Regions from separate parts of the Blautia wexlerae DSM 19850 genome, predicted to be linked through region 2. Evidence: riboswitches for the same ligand, from Rfam matches in the RefSeq annotation. Region 2 holds a riboswitch; the other holds the start of a gene.
What was found. Region 2 has a riboswitch for FMN ahead of NQ550_RS17935 (ECF transporter S component). Riboswitches for the same ligand answer to the same signal wherever they lie in the genome.

Region 1 (8,338 bases), 860 kb from region 2:
AGGTCATCCAGTATTTTCTCTGCCTGTATCGTGAATACCGCTGAATTTGCTCCTTTTTTTATTTTTTTCACAGTTCCAAGTTCTTCAACAATTCCCGTGAACATTTCACTTCACCTCGCTCTCTATGAGAAGATCATCTCCTAATCTGGTTATTTCGCTGTTTTTTAATAATACTGCACTGGCAGGATCAGGAAATCCCTTTCCTTCCACCGGTGTCTTTGCTTCTTCGCCTCCAAAAAGTTTGGGTGCTATATAGGTCTGAACTTTCTGAACAATACCGCTTTCCAGTGCTGACCAGTTTAAAGAACCCCCTCCTTCCAGCAAAATACTGTCTATCTTTGCAGCTCCCAGAAGTTCCATTAATCTGTTTAAATCTATGTGTCCGTTTTTCTCCGGAACATACAGAACCTGGCATCCCAGCTCTTCATAATTCTTTATCTTCTGCTGATCTTTACTGCTGCTTGCAATGATTGTAGGAATTGTCACTGCTGTTCTTACAATCTTAGATGTCAGTGGTGTTCTCAGATGGGAATCGCAGATAATACGCACAGGATTTCTGCTGTTTTCCAGTCTGCAGGTGAGCATCGGATCATCTGCCAGCACAGTTCCCACCCCGACCATAATTCCTGTATATTTCAGTCGCTGTTCCTGTACATGAATTCTGGCAGCTTCTCCTGTCACCCATTTGGATTCACCTGTATAAGCGGCAATTTTCCCATCCATAGTCATTGCATATTTCATGACCACATACGGTTTTTTATTTTGGATGTAATAAAAGAATGCTTCATTCAATTTATCACACTCTTCTTTTAAAATATTTTCTGTTACTTCAATTCCATGATCCTTCAAAATCCGGATTCCTTTTCCTGCAACCAGCGGATTAGGATCTGATGATCCGATGATCACGCGTTTGATTCCGGTCTCCAAGATTGCATTCACGCATGGAGGCTGTTTTCCATAATGGCAGCAGGGTTCTAAAGTAACATATATAGATGCTCCTTTGGGTTCTTCCGTACACACTGCCAGAGCTTCTCTCTCCGCATGAAGTTCGCCATATTTTCTATGATATCCCTGGCCAATGATTCTTCCGTTTTTAACGATCACAGCACCCACCATCGGATTAGGTGCTGTAAAACCCATTCCTTTTTGCGCCAGTTCCAAAGCCATTTTCATATACTGCCTGTCCTGTTCCATATCCGTTGTGTTTTTCAATCCATCATCTCCTGCTCTTTTATAACAATTCCATAAAATAAAGCCCCGGTGTTCTTTCAACATCCAGGGCTTGGTAATTAATATTTGATATGAATTATCTTCCGATGAATCTGACTCTTTATTTCATCACTGAAATCACTTTAATTCATATAAAAAAGCTCTGGAATAAATTAATTATTCCAGAGCAGTCAGCTTTCACAGATCAGTTAATTCTTCTGTATCTCTACTGTTATCTTCTTTCATCCAGACTGTACTGTCGGCTTCGGAATTGCACCGAATCATACCTTACGGCTCGTGGGCTTTACCACCGGTAGGGAATTGCACCCTGCCCTGAAGATCTTATTTTATTTTTATCAGCAATTTTTGCAATTTACCTTGCTGATGTCTGACAGTATACTCTTAACTTTTATCTCTGTCAAGATTTTTTTCAGGAAAGTAACCCTCTTACCATCTCTGCATTAAATGTCACACCTGTCAGGTGATCTACTTCAATCTGATACAGGGCATTGGCTGCGATATGCTCTGCTGCCTGTTCCAGATCACGAATACCGCTTGTATTTTTATGCAATTCAACGACGGCATCCAGACCGTCTTCTGTTACTACACATTCTTCTGCTTTCAGGCTCATGCGTTTCAAAACTTTCGGAAGAACGTATTTGGAGAAGATGATCTTCTTCTCTTCTGATGTATAATCCGGGATATCGATCACCGCGAAACGGGACATCAGAGGTGCGCTGATCTGGGACTTATCGTTTGCCGTAGCAATAGGATAAACGCCCACTGTAGGCACCATACATTCCATATAGTTATCTGTAAATCCAAGGTTGTCAAGCAGAGTAAGAAGTACGTCTGCAGGGTTTCCGTTGCCCTTACCTGACGCTGCTTTATCAAGCTCGTTGATGATAAATACAAGGTTGGATTCTCCTGCTGCCGAGAAAGCTTCCATAATGATTCCGGGCTTTGCGTTTGCATAGATTCTGGAACTTCCTGTAAGCTGTTCCGGATCATTGATGGAACTCATGTCCAGAGTTGTCCAAGGCAGTTTCAGAATACGGGCAACTGCATAGGCAATCTGAGATTTGCCTGTACCTGCAGGACCTACAAGGAGAAGTCCGTATGCAGGAAGTGTATGGGTACGGTTGATCTGTATGATTGTTTCAATGATACGCTGCTTTACAGATTCCATTCCGTAGAGTTCCTCATCAAGGATCCTGCGGGCTTCCTGAGGATCGATTGCTTCAAAATAATTGCTCTTCCACTGTACATTCATCATGATGGAAAGTGCTCTCTGAGCATGACGTCTCTCCTCTGGAGATACTTCGTGTGAACGGGCAACTGCAAGGTTTCTTCTCGCCCAGAGACGGATATTATCCGGCAGGGTTCTGCCTGCGCAGGTCATAAAATCAGTGATGCTCTGAATGCTTGTCAGCTTCATCTCGTCCCCTGCTTCTTCCTCATCTTCATCCTCAACAAGCTCTGCAGGTGCACTGCTTGCAAGAAGTCTCTCGATCATAAACTGAAGAAATCCGTCCTCTGCGGAGAGTTTCGTGCCGCCGCCAAAAGCGGTTTCACGAATCTTATAAACTGCATAACCATTCTCTTTATTCTCTCCAGAAAGACGCACATTGATATGATTCTCCCCAAGCCATTTCAGAAGACTTACAAATCTTGAATCAATACTGATAATATCTGCACTGAAAACGCCGTCATCTTCTTTAAATTCAAAGGATGTACGTTTAATCGGATTAGTAAAAATACCGCAGGAATGATGTTTCCACTGACGGCTGCTGTTATCCAGGATCATGATCGGTTTCTCAGGGGAAGTCTCCTTTTCATTGGACTGGAACGTAGTGTAGGTACATTCAGACTGTACGCCTGTTTTCTTGTCTGAAGCACCGCTGAAATCAAATACTGGCATAGTAAATACTCCTTTTATTTTATCCTTAATCAGTGTGTAATTTTTAATGTACAACTCTTTATTATTCTAGCAGAATCTTTTCTTTTTATCAATTCTGTAAATGTATTTATTGCATAATTAGTGAGCCTCACATGACTGAAGTCACATGCTTCCAGACGCTTTAGGCGTCCGACTGAATATCGGCGGATACGCCTGTAACTTAGGTACGCAGTTATGCGCATTTCCCATGCCAGATATGGCAGGTTCCCACATTACAGGTAGTCCACTGTATATCTGCCTGTATCTATGCTGCTTTTAAACATTCCATTTCTGAATGGAGTTTCCTCAGATCTGCATAAACGCATGAGGTTCTACGCTTTACAGGAGGGACTTTTGCCTCCGGTAAAGACCTTTCCGTTGCCGGAAGGGGTTTTAAAAGTTCCCTTATAAAATATCTCGCCCCTATATTATAGGATGCTGACAGGTCACAATTATATCGTTTTCCTGTCTGGAAAGTACAGAGGCTGTGATTTTCCCAGTCACGTGTTACCGCCCCGGAACCATCATAAGCCAGTCTCTTTGGTATTCCATGCGCAGATCCTGGATACCCGCATCCCTTTCCTGTGTGCCTGATGTTCACAACACTTCTGGATATCTCTTTTTCTCCACAGGTGCAGTTTCTGTTTTTTCTTTCCCGATATCTTCCCCTGCATCTCCAGATACTCGAACACGATCACATCTGCATGGTTTTCTTCCGCATATCTTACAATCGCACCTGCAGTCTTTTTACCCAGTTCTGTGTTCAGACGTTTCGTATATGCCCATCTTCCCTGTGTCTGCGCAGAGCCATGTTCCCTCTGGAATCTGCGGATCCGTCCCAATGTACGGTACATCCGGTCTTTTTCACTGGGATGATCTATGAATCTTCTTCCCAGGACAGTTCCGTCTGCCCGCATGATCGTACAGACTGCATCGGTATTGATCCCTAAGTCCACGCTGCAGATAATCTGTTCTTTCACAGGTGTTTTGTTAAGTGTTACTTCCTCTTTATAGGAAAAACGCAAAAAATACTTCCGGTGTCTCTTTTCCAGAGTCGGGGCAGATGCCTTTTTCCCTGACCAGCATTTTCTCAGATATTCCATATCCGTATGATCCAGACGTACACAGGACCATTTCCAGTCATGACCGTCATAGAGTTTCAGGTATGCTTCGTCTTTCCCTTCCGCGCCTTCACGATACATGACATCACGGTAGAAGACCGGCATGGCGTGGTTTTCATATACAAGCTTTGGTTTCCCGCTCTTTCCGTCGGTCTTTTCCCATAGATCCAGCCGTGTTTTATAAGAGGATACTGTCCCCAGTGCATGCTGGATGGCAGATCTGCGCAGATAGGAAGGCATCTTTGGGAACCGGATATCAAAATCAAAACAGGCATGGTTTTTCTTCGTAGTATGTACCAGATGTTCTGCAGCATTAAAACGCCTCTTTGCATCCGGGATTTCTGCTAATTCTTCCCATACCTGCACATAAATCCCAATCAGATAGCTGACAGCAGAACGGTAGATCTCCAGTGTCTGGCGGATTGGGATATTCTGTTTTCGTAATTCCACACCATAACTGGATATTATCTGCATTTTTATTTCTCCCTGATAACTCTTTTCTCAGATTCTGTTGTTTTTTCTACTACCTATGGTTATATTACTTAAATGAAAAACTAAATTCCAGCTGTGGATTATCTCAGTAACTATGCGGGATTAAATTCTGTAATGCACCTTAACAATTCTATTTTTTTGTCTTATAATAAACCTGTAAGCACTCATGATTTATGTTTTTATGCATACTAACCGGGCATCTGAAAATAGTGTGCGAGACTAAATTCCACATGCCTTATGTGCAAGACTAAATTCTGGTGCAGTGAAATCTGCCTGTGCTTTACTATTTTATTTTATAAGTTTTGGACTAAGCATAACATCATCAGGTGCGATTGCCTTTAATCCTAATGCTTTGTGCAGTTTGTTGTCCAAGAGTAAAAGAGAGAGTTCATATGGGCTATGTCCATTAAGACTGTCTCTTTTTTCGTTGTTTATGTGATTCATCATAAGTCTGACTTTCTCGTCATTTAAATCAGCGAATGAACTCCCTTTCGGACGGATGTAGCGGATATACTCGTGGTTCTTTTCGCAGGCACCTTTTTGCCAAAAGCTGTATGGATCACAGTAAAAGACCGTCGTGCTTTTACTTCCGTCACAGAATTTCTCCATCTCTTCACGAGCTGAGAATTCTGAACCTCCATCCGTGAGGATCACCGGAAAAAGCTTTTTGAATGCATCCTGTCCTAACACTGTTTCAAGCCATACAAAGACCTCTAACACGCATTCCTGGTCTTGATATTCCAACAGGAACATAAGCATAAGATTGCAGTTGCGGAATGTAAAGGTCAAGAGGGCGCAGCTTTCGCCTTTCATTCCTTCCACGCAGTCCATTTCCACAACATTTATATCTGGATGATCTTTCATATAATTCTGGAAATTTTCGTAGTTATGACCTTGACGATAAGAACGATCTTTTGCACTGGTCTGTGTAGGTTTCTTGCGTTTCTTATAACGTACAGAACGTCTTAAGTCACCATTGCGGACATCGAATACACAATCATTGATGTAGGAGTAAAGTGTTCTTCTGGAGCAACCCAATTCTTCTGCATGAGTAGCATAAATATGACCGATGGACTGATGCTTCTCCTTGATCAATGGAACCAATAAATCATTCATGGATTGAATGCTTTCCGGAGTCTGGTTAATGCCGACTCTGCAATCGACTAGCACGCTACGGTACTCATCATGGGCATATTTGGATGAATAAAACTTTCTGGGCATAAGACAATGGGTCTTTTTACCACAGCCATTACATACGTAGGGAGGTTTATTCAGTTTCTCACATTCAGCTGTCTCATATGCGGGACATATATCAGTGCAGCGAAAGGATGGTTTTCTGCAAAGCTTACAATGAATGCCACACATCTTATCACACAAGCATGTCACCTTACAGTTCTTGCGATGAATACATGGCGGGTGAGTGTAACCTGAATCCGGACGTTCTTTTGTATGTGCGTGGAGACGTACTTCCTTTGATATGGTAGATGGATTTTTACCAATAATCCGTCCAATTTCAGTGAAGCTTTTATTCTCAGTAAGACCTTTCTCGATATCAACACGCTGTTCAAATGTTAAATGTTTCTGATTGCCTTTATTTTTCATAATTATCTCCAATCTGCACAGGCAGGCAATCAGCTGCAAGTACATTATACGGAGTAATGATTATCAAAGACAATATGGCAAATATGTGTGCAAAAGTAACTTCGACCTATATGGAATTTACTCTTGCATTTGGTCCAAAACCGGAATTTAGTTTTTCATTTAAGTAATATTTTTTAAGGAGTGATAAATTTATGAACGCAGTAGGTATCGATGTTTCAAAAGGTAAAAGTATGGTTACAATTCTGAGACCATTTGGGGAGATTGTATCCTCTCCTTTTGAGATTAAGCACACATCCAGTGATATCCATTCACTTATTAAACTTATTCATTCTATCGAAGGTGAATCCCGGGTTGTAATGGAACATACCGGCCGCTACTACGAAGCACTTGCTCACCAGCTTTCAGCAGCAGATCTCTTTGTCAGTGCTGTTAATCCCAAGTTGGTCAAAGATTTTAATAACGATTCTCTTCGCAAAATCAAGTCCGACAAAGCTGATTCTGTCAAGATTGCCTGCTACGCTCTTGACAAATGGCAAAGTCTTGAACCGTATAGTATTACAAATGAATTACGCGCTCAGCTAAAGGTCATGAATCGTCAGTTCCATTTCTATGTGAAACAAAAAACGGCTATGAAAAATAATCTTATTGGCCTCATTGACCAGACCTATCCAAATGCAAATACTTATTTCAATAGTCCCACCCGCAGTGATGGTTCCCAGAAATGGGTTGATTTTGTCTCTACATACTGGCATGTAGATTGCATTCGTAAAATGTCTCTAAACGCTTTTGTTGAACATTATCAGAACTGGTGCAAGCGCAAAAAATATGCCTTCAATAAATCAAAAGCGGAAGAAATTTACACCAAAACAAAGGAACTTGTTCCAGTATTTCCTAAGAATGAAATAACCAAACATATCATCAGACAAGCTATCGATCAGCTCAACAGTACTTCCGTTACTGTCGAAACAATACGCACTCTCATGAACGAGACTGCCTCAAAGCTTCCTGAATACTCAATTGTCATGCAGTTTAAAGGGATTGGTCCATCTCTCGGTCCACAGCTTATGGCTGAGATCGGTGATGTAACCAGATTCACGCATAAAGGAGCCCTTGCTGCATTCGCCGGAGTTGATCCTGGGGTAAACGAATCTGGTTCCTATACACAAAAAAGCGTCCCAACATCCAAACGTGGATCTTCAAATTTAAGAAAGACTCTTTTTCAAGTAATGGATGTTCTTATCAAAACCATGCCTCAGGATGATCCTGTATATCAATTCATGGACAGAAAACGCACCCAGGGTAAGCCTTACTATGTTTATATGACTGCAGGTGCTAATAAATTTCTCAGAATATACTATGGACGAGTGAAAGAATATCTTTCTGTTCTTCCTGATCCAAGCTAATTCAAAACTTTTACTTTCAGGCCAGCACTGGTTGTGGTGGCCTTATTTTAATGCCTAATTTTTAACCTGTAAAGTTTTTTAACTTTCTTCAATTTTAGTATTGACTTTTTATTTGCAGGCTAAAGCTCACTAAAGTATCACTAAAGTAACGAGAATGCGACGCGCAATTATTCAAAAAATTATATCGTTACTGTTCACTCCATTCTCAGTAACGTAGCCAAAATTCCAGATTGCCTGCGGCAATGGAATTTTGGCTTGTATGTCTCGGGATTTTGGCATATTCATGCCAAAACACCTCGCGGGATAGTGGTGTGTGAACAGTAACAACAGTAACATTATATCCTCATTTATTCCCCCAAAATCATTGACGGTAACATCCGCAGGCTTTATAATAGGGATAACTGAGAATTTCCAGAAACTCTCTGGAAAATCGAAATTTACTTTTAGGAGAGCAAAATGAGCAAAATTATTTTAACCGGTGACCGCCCAACAGGCCGCCTTCATGTTGGACATTATGTTGGTTCATTATCCGAGCGTGTTCGTTTACAGAACTCCGGCTTATATGATGAAAT
Region 2 (8,338 bases):
TGGATCTCATCGCAGTCTCTGAACCATTTCGTGTCCACGATACCGCCAACATTCATCACTACGATTACATGTGTGAATGCTTTCTTTACTTTCTCTACCATGATATTCTCTGCATTTGTCAGGCAGAAATCACCGTTTTCAAAAATCTTCGCTGACAGCTCGGAGTTTCTTTTTTCCTCTCCATCAAGAACGTATCCGTCCTGTGCAGCTTCACATTTTCTGTCCCATCCTTCGCCTGAGAAACGACAGATGGTAATGATTGCAGTATCTGTATATTCTCGCGCTTCATTCAGAAGTTCATCCGGAAGCTCCGGCTCAACTGTCATACCCGGTACGGCACCATCTTCGTACTGTTTCTGAATATCTTCCGCATAATATTTCGCAAGTTTATCGAAAACTTCTACTTTCCCCTCATCCTCTTTAATCTTCATGCCCTCATAAAGATTACGGATGTATTCTACAGTTACATCGCCGCTTCCTCCGCCGCCTTTTACGTAGTCTACAGTACCCTTACCAAAGAGTGCGACTTTCGTCCCTCTCCGGATCGGAAGTGTATTTTTCTCATTTTTCAGAAGGACCATTCCCTCTCCTGCTGCCATTCTGGAAAGTGCAATGTGTTCTTTACTTCCTGTAACTCTCCGTCCATCTTCTCCCAGCGGAAGCACAGGCTGGAAGAAGCTTCTCTGCCATTTTGCCATTATTTTAATCCTCCCTTAATTCTCCTTAGTCAAGCAGATAAAATCATCCGCTTCGCTACTTGCTTGATTTGGTTAAAGTTCTTCCTTCAAAAATGCAAAAGGTTCTTCATCCTGAAGGAAATGCATAAGCTGATATGCACACATGATTGCTACATTTTCTTCACGCAGAATCCTCTTTACTTCTTCTCTGTCAGCAAGCACAACTTCGATTTCTTCGGAATCCTCCTGTGCCGCTTTACTGATTTCACCTTCCGCATATCCATAAACAGTTGCGCAGGATTCATCTGTCATTCCAACCGTTGTGAAATAAGGTCTCTCAAATGCAGGATCTACTTTCAGCGGTGTGAATTTCAGTCCTGTTTCCTCGTACATTTCTCTTACTGCACCCTCATGGAATTCTTCGTTCGATTCTACCAGACCTGCCGGGAATTCGTAGATGTATCCGCCGATTGCATATCTGTACTGACGTACCAATACAACCCTGTCTTTTTTCTCTCCGTAAAGACTGTAAATAATTACACCATCCGGAGTATTTTTACCTGTTTTTATTTTTAATTCGTTAATACTCTTCGCACGGGATGCCACAAAATATGACACAGGAGTGTTGTGAATGCTTGTTGCATTTAAATGGTACAAATTTAAAAATTTACAATCTGTCAGTTTTTCAATATTGTGTATCTGTCCCATAATGGATACTTCCTTTCGCTTTCTATACCTTCGCTGATTATTACAGCCAATTTTCTTCTATCTCTGTTTTTAGTTCGCAAAACATCTGATAAAACTCTTCTTTTGCATCAGCTATAATTCCTAACGCAATTTTCTGATTGTAAGAATGTGTAACATTATTTCTTGCCTGCAATGCACGAAGCCACTGCTCCTCATCTCTTATCATTCCTGCTTTATAGGCAGTCTTCAGAATGATTTTCGGTGAACCTGTTGCTCCCTCTGCATATCCATGAATCTCCAGTATTTCTTTCATCATTTTCCATGACTGCTCAAAACAAATTTCATACAATCCTACGAGTCCGGTAATCACTACATTATCATATGGTTCTTCATAATTATAAATATCTTTCATGTTAGACAGTGCATTGCAGAAATTCTCATATTTTCTCATACAAAATCCTCCCTTCCTTCTCTATAGATTCTCTTAATTCATCCTGCATGTCACGATCAAGATTTACAATATCATACTCCAGAAGAGTACTTGTCTCTTCATCCACATCTAACGCAAACCTTGCAAAATCTCCTCCTGTGACTGCAATATCTATATCACTTGTTCTTCTGAAATCTCCTCTTGCTCTCGAACCAAAAAGAATTACTTTTTCAATATCATATTTTTGCGCAAGGTTTCGGATTTCTTCTATAACTTCCGGTCTGATTCCTGTATCATTCATTTTATAAACCTCACATTCCGATGTTTATATCGTCTGTTTTATCTTACCATATTATCGTATCTTTTTTAAGTCTGTCTGACAATTTCCGTAATTATTTTTTACACATAAAAAGAAGAACAGCCGCAGATTTTTCATCATACGGCTGTTCTTCTTTTTTATTTATTGTGCTGCCAATTTATTTATTCTTTATCAGATATAAAATCAATCTCCCTTGAGCACCACGCGGATTCTCTTATAAATCAGGAATACGATCAGGGATGTCAGAGCATATTTGAATATGTTGAATGGGAAAATGATCATTGCTGCAAATGTAAGAAGATTATTTACAGAACTGTGTACTGCACTTCCCATTTCGATAAATGCTTCTACCGGCATTCCAAAAGCCTTTCCGTATGCCGGAAGTAACACGAATGCATTGATAAAGCATGCAACTACTGCTGTAAGTACGGTTCCAACTGCCATTCCGATCACTGCATGTTTTCTGCTCTTAACAGATTTATAGCGGTAGATCAGACCTGCCGGAACTGCAAATGTACATCCAAAGATGAAGTTTGCCACATCGCCTACACCTGCTGTCATAGAGCCCTTTGTTACCAGATGCACAAGAATCTTCACCAGCTCGATCAGTACACCTGCGATCGGTCCCATTGCAAATGAGCCAACCAGTACCGGGATTTCTGAAAAATCCAGCTGATAAAAAGTCGGTGCCAGGAAAGGAAGCGGAAACTCCAGATTCATTAAAATTCCTGCGATAGCGCCAAGCATGGCTATCTGTGTGATGGTTCTCGTCTTACTCCTTGCTACCACATTTCCATTTCTTAATACCTGTTCACTCATACTGTTTCTCTCCTTTGAAATTATTCTTTGTTTAAAAGAAAATTCCACAAGCTTTTTATATAATGAAGATTTTCTTCAACATATAAAAAAACCCCGGATCATATATCCGGGGTAATGAGCACGTATGGTAAATATCGCGTGTTCTTCTCTCATCCAGACTATACTGTCGGTCCTGGAATTCCACCAGATCAGCCGCCGAAGCGGGTCGCGGACTATAACCGCCGGTAGGGAATCTCAGCTGATGCTGATCACCACAACCCCGAAGAATTTTCTTTTATTTGCGTCTGATTATACTACATACAGATATCTATTGTCAATACAACTATTCCATTACGCTCCTCTATTGACTTTGCTTTTCCAGGCTATTATAATAAATCCAGAAAACGAAAGCCTGCTAATAAAAAGTCAAGTGTTTTTTTGAAGAAAATTTCAAAAATCCGATTTGATATTTTGTGCATAACTTTTAAGCCGCCAGAAATGCCGGCTTTGAAAGTGGTGATATAGAAAAGGGTGTTATTCTGTCTGTTCTAAGTTCCGCAGACATTCTTTGACTTTACCATAGTAAATGCGTAAGAACTTATTCGCTCCGGCTGTCATGTAGACATAGTAAGGCTTTCCCTGAGACCGTTTTTTGTCAAGAAAACGGTACACCGGATCGGCTTCAGGAGCATTTTGCAACAAGGTTGTCATGATCTGAAACAATGTTTTGCGCAGCCTTGCGGATCCGACCTTTGAAGCCCTGTTGCTCTTTGACTTGTCTTTGGCCGGATTCATCAACACCGGGGTCTACGCCCGCAAAGGCGGTCAGTGCTTCCCTGTGGGTAAACCGGGATACATCGCCGATCTCAGCGATGAGTGGGGACCATAGGTTTTCCCAACGCCATAGATGCCCATTACGGTGCTGTATTCTGGAAGTGTGGATGCCAGTTCGTTCATTTCCCTGCGGAGTCGTTCTACATGTTCGGAGGCAAGATTTAACTGCTTTGGATGCTTTCTTTGGATCAACAGCTTATAAGTCTTCTCCTTTGGAAAGACGGCAACCAACTCCTTCGAGGCATTAAACAGTTTTTCTGGCTTGTCCTGCTGAAAGATATAGTGGTGCTTCTTACAGAAAGACATGTAGCGTTCTGTAAATGCCTTTAACCCAATCTTGCGGACACAATCCGCATGCCAGAAAGAATAAGCATAGTCAACCCATTTTTCACTCCCGTCCTCACGGGTGGGGCTGTCAAAGAGTTTGTTTACACCAGGATAAGTATTATCCAACAGTGCAATCAGATTTGCTTTTGCGGCAACCTTTTGTTTCATAAAGAAGCTGAATTGAGAGTTTAAAGTTTTTAACTGAGTACGTGTATTGTCCATACCTGAATATTGGCGCAGTTCCGTCCAGTTGTCAAGCGTATAGCGGGCAATTTTGCGGGCATCCGCCGGATCCGATTTCACCTTGCGCAGGGAGTTGTTGCCAAAGTTTTTAATCAGGTGAGGATTTACAATGGAAATAAACAATCCACCTCGGATAGAGCCTTTATCATAGGCTCATGATATCTACCCGTACACTCCATAACGATCTTTGTGGTGCCGTCTAATGAACTCAAATAATCTGCCAGTTCATTGAGGTTTTGGGATGTGTGGGAGACATCAAAGGGCTTGCGGATCACAGTGCCGCCAGGCTGCAGGACTGCAACGGTGCTTTTACCCTTTGAAACATCAATACCTACTGCGTTGTACATTCTACGTACCTCCAAAAGTGAATTTGCATGGATTCCAGCATTTCTCATTGCCTATTCAATCTCCTGGGGTATCAAACGAACGTGAAGTAGTAGTTCAACCTGCATAAATCGAACGGCTGCAATGACAGGCTGGCTGACAGGCTTTCGTACGGACGCCAATGGTCCTAGGAGGTGTCGTCAGACCGATGCCTAATCATTATACAGCTTAAACAATGAGAGGATTAAGTCCCAACTGGCTGTTGGGTACTGAAACCCTACACTTATATATTAGGAGGAGGTTTTCAATATGAAAACATGGACAAAGAAGTTCCAGAAAATGTTAACACTGATACTTGCCATCTGCCTCGTTACCGGCTACATGGGATTCTCAAATGTGCAGGCAGCTACCGGAAAGTCAGGTACAACCTACTATGATACCTGCATAAATGGAAAAAAAGGCGGAACAATAACAACCAATGGCACAAAATACTATATGTCAGGCACAAGAAAGGCTATATGTAAGGGGAACACTCTGACAATGTATGCGTCATTTAATACTTCCAAAAACGGAATATTAAACAGCCAAAACAAAAAAGCATATATAAAATACGGAAAACATACATTTAAACTTACTTCCAAGACCAAATACTATTTTTCCGGAGGTGAAGCTCCCAACGATTATTGCTCAAAATCCGCTTTCATGTCTACCATGAGAAGCATGAATGGATTAGGTCTGCGCATTAAGGTAACCAATGGAAAAGTTGTTGAGATGTCTTTCAATTCATGATACCACAAAAGCCGCAAAGCTGGAAATTCCCACTTTACGGCTTTTGTTTAACTTGTCATTATTTTTTCCGAAACCATTCTTTTTTCTCTGTTCTCACAACCCATCCCTGAGAAGATTTTCATCTCATCAGGCACTTTTCATAAGTCAGACGAATATTTGTAATATTAAAGCAGGAGACTCACTTCATTGATAAAATTTTACTCTGCCTGATCAATATTATCAACCCTACAGCCCGCTAATACAACCATTCCAGGATTAGAAAAACAGGAAATCACTGCCAGACAAATGAAAAATATATAATATCCCGGTATTTTGTAGTTCATAAGTATTGCTGCCATAGTTTTCACCTCGCTTATGTACAATCTTCTTTGATAATTGACGAACTACTGAGAATATGCTTTAATGGATTTAGCATAAATACTTCAGGAGAACAAACATAGTTCTCAACTATGCTTCTACACCAACGATACATGTATCATATCTCACAGAAAGAAATGGGGGAACACAAATGGGACTTATAGCTATCAGCAGCATGGTATTCTTGGGCGGTATGTATCTGATGATCGCATTCGCATGGTGGCTTCTGCAGATCATTGCCAACTGGAGAATCTTTACCAAAGCAGGGGAGGCCGGATGGAAAAGTATTATTCCAATATATGGCGATTATATTTCTTATAAAATCGCATGGCAACCTGCATATTTCTGGCTGACATTGGTTCTTGGAATCGTATCTTCCTGCTTACAGGGAACTCTTGAAACAAACGACAGTTTAATGATCTCCATGATCATCGTACTGATCAAAATCATACTTGCCATAATCAGCATTATGTACAGTGTTAAGCTTGCAAGAGCCTTCGGCAGAGGCACAGGATTCGCCATTGGCCTTATTTTCTTACAGCCAATCTTCATGCTGATCCTTGGCTTCGGCGATGACAGATATTATGGGGCAGATAAATAAGTATATATTAAATGGAAAATCCCCGGAACTTACGTTCCGAGGATTTTTACATATATACAGATTACAGTTTATTATAGAATTCTGTTGTCAAAATATTCTTTTACCGTTTCACAGCAAAAATCAGAATTGTCAGTCCACTGGAGCAGACAGATAACTTGCCAGACAATATCCAGATGAACCTTGATAATACACAGAAATAAATCCGTTTCCGGCATCTCCGAATGTAGCAACGGCTGTTCCCAACGGAATCTGACAAATTTCAGCAGCATTTACATCTGGATTTGTACGAAGAGTAATACTCTCATTACAGTTAATTACATATCTGGTATGTGGAATAGGTGCTCCTTCCGTCGGTTCCTGATATCTGGTGACCTGCGTCAGTGCAATCCATCCGTATGTACCATTATAATTTGTATAGCCCCATGAATTTCCATTGGAAGCCACTGCTTCCTGAGTTACAGTCAGAACTGTTCCGTTTGGAATCATGTCTGGAAGAACTTTGTCATACTCCACTCCTGCGCCACAGCGCATGTTTACACCGCCATCAGGAGCTGTTACTTCTACATCATAAGAATTTCCATGGGTTGGAATATCTCCCGGTGCAAGTAGTGCTATCTTATTAGCAAATTCTGTATAGTTTTCATTTGCATTAAGCTCCCTTGATTCTAGCAATGTTTGCACAATATCTTTTCCACTCTTTGTAATTCGTGTTATCTCCTGATATCCTTGATATCCATACAAAAAATACATTCCATTTCCATCTGGGGCTGTATAAAATAGTCCCTGTCTGCCTACATTTCCAATATAGCTCACATATTTTCCATCTTCCAATGTATAAATATCATTTACCCAATCAGCAAGGCAGGTGCCATGTGATATAAGCAACTCTCTTATTCCGTCCTGATCAATATCATATAAAGCCACGGAAATGCTAAAATCTCCGGAAATGGCTCCTGCATCTGCTATTACATTTTCGTATGCTGCGTACTCTGTCATATCTTTGTAATTCGTTGGATTTGATGCCATTACCTCGACATTTTGTCCTAATATTGAACTGGTTGTAATCAACAAACTGGCAACAATTGATATTTTAACTAAATTTCTATTCTTTTTCATAGCTATACCCCACTTTCACTCGTATACAATTCTGTTATTTACATCAAATTCATTACATTTTCAAGATGATCTGTAGTTCCATCACTTTCCCTTCTATTTGTTATCTTTTCTACACCCAAAACAGCATTAATATATCCATGTTTACATCTTATACTCTTTATTATACTTTTTCTTTTTCAAATACTCAATCATTAATCACCATTGAATAACTAATTGTTTTTTTCTTTCGTTACTGTTCAGACCCAATGTCATTAACTTAAGCAATTTGCTAATACTGCATTGATGAAAATATCAGCAGAAGGATTTGATTATGATAAAAAAGGGGATATTGAGGGATTAAGATACAATGTTTTACTGAAATTTGGGTATAACAAAAAGACAAAATCAATATTTAATATTGAAATTTGTCTAAAGATGAAATATAGTAATATATGAGTTAATGCTAATGTCTATAACAAAAACTCATCGGAAGTTTAAACCTATGCTGGCGGGCAAAGGTTCTTCCAGGTCTGATCGGCTCAATATTTCGAGCGATCAGACCTTTTACATTTATCTTTGTTATCCCATCGTGAATCCTAAAAAAATCCCTGCATGTTTTAAGCGCGGATGAATAATTCGCCTGATATTCATAAGCACGATCTTCCCGATCAATAGTTACATTTATGATTATGCTGGAACTGAAATTATATAGAATAACTCTTGCCCATACTTCCTGCACAATATAATCATATTTTTTTGAGTGAAACGTTTTCAGACACAGGGAATATTTTAAATCTCGGAAAGAGTTTTCCTCCTGCCATATGCCGATATTTTAGAAATGCCGATAAAATTTCTAT

Region 1: another riboswitch for FMN. It lies ahead of ribD (bifunctional diaminohydroxyphosphoribosylaminopyrimidine deaminase/5-amino-6-(5-phosphoribosylamino)uracil reductase RibD); the one in region 2 lies ahead of NQ550_RS17935 (ECF transporter S component).

Annotation. Positions count from the first base shown of each region.
Region 1 covers NZ_CP102267.1:2,999,269-3,007,606, forward strand. Annotated here, with positions in the region: gene ribE (riboflavin synthase) at 1-104, opposite strand, end outside; gene ribD (bifunctional diaminohydroxyphosphoribosylaminopyrimidine deaminase/5-amino-6-(5-phosphoribosylamino)uracil reductase RibD) at 106-1,194, opposite strand; FMN riboswitch at 1,440-1,554, opposite strand; gene NQ550_RS13960 (AAA family ATPase) at 1,640-3,130, opposite strand; gene NQ550_RS13965 (transposase) at 3,414-3,749, opposite strand; gene NQ550_RS13970 (IS200/IS605 family accessory protein TnpB-related protein) at 3,673-4,743, opposite strand; gene NQ550_RS13975 (IS30 family transposase) at 5,050-6,363, opposite strand; gene NQ550_RS13980 (IS110 family RNA-guided transposase) at 6,555-7,766, shown strand; gene trpS (tryptophan--tRNA ligase) at 8,223-8,338, shown strand, end outside.
Region 2 covers NZ_CP102267.1:3,863,174-3,871,511, forward strand. Annotated here, with positions in the region: gene NQ550_RS17915 (glycoside hydrolase family 3 protein) at 1-698, opposite strand, end outside; gene NQ550_RS17920 (NUDIX hydrolase) at 771-1,385, opposite strand; gene NQ550_RS17925 (HI0074 family nucleotidyltransferase substrate-binding subunit) at 1,426-1,815, opposite strand; gene NQ550_RS17930 (nucleotidyltransferase family protein) at 1,802-2,095, opposite strand; gene NQ550_RS17935 (ECF transporter S component) at 2,297-2,932, opposite strand; FMN riboswitch at 3,070-3,203, opposite strand; partial or broken gene NQ550_RS17940 (IS110 family RNA-guided transposase) at 3,446-4,662, opposite strand; gene NQ550_RS17945 (hypothetical protein) at 4,949-5,428, shown strand; gene NQ550_RS17950 (hypothetical protein) at 5,626-5,751, opposite strand; gene NQ550_RS17955 (DUF5684 domain-containing protein) at 5,937-6,386, shown strand; gene NQ550_RS17960 (SH3 domain-containing protein) at 6,516-7,412, opposite strand.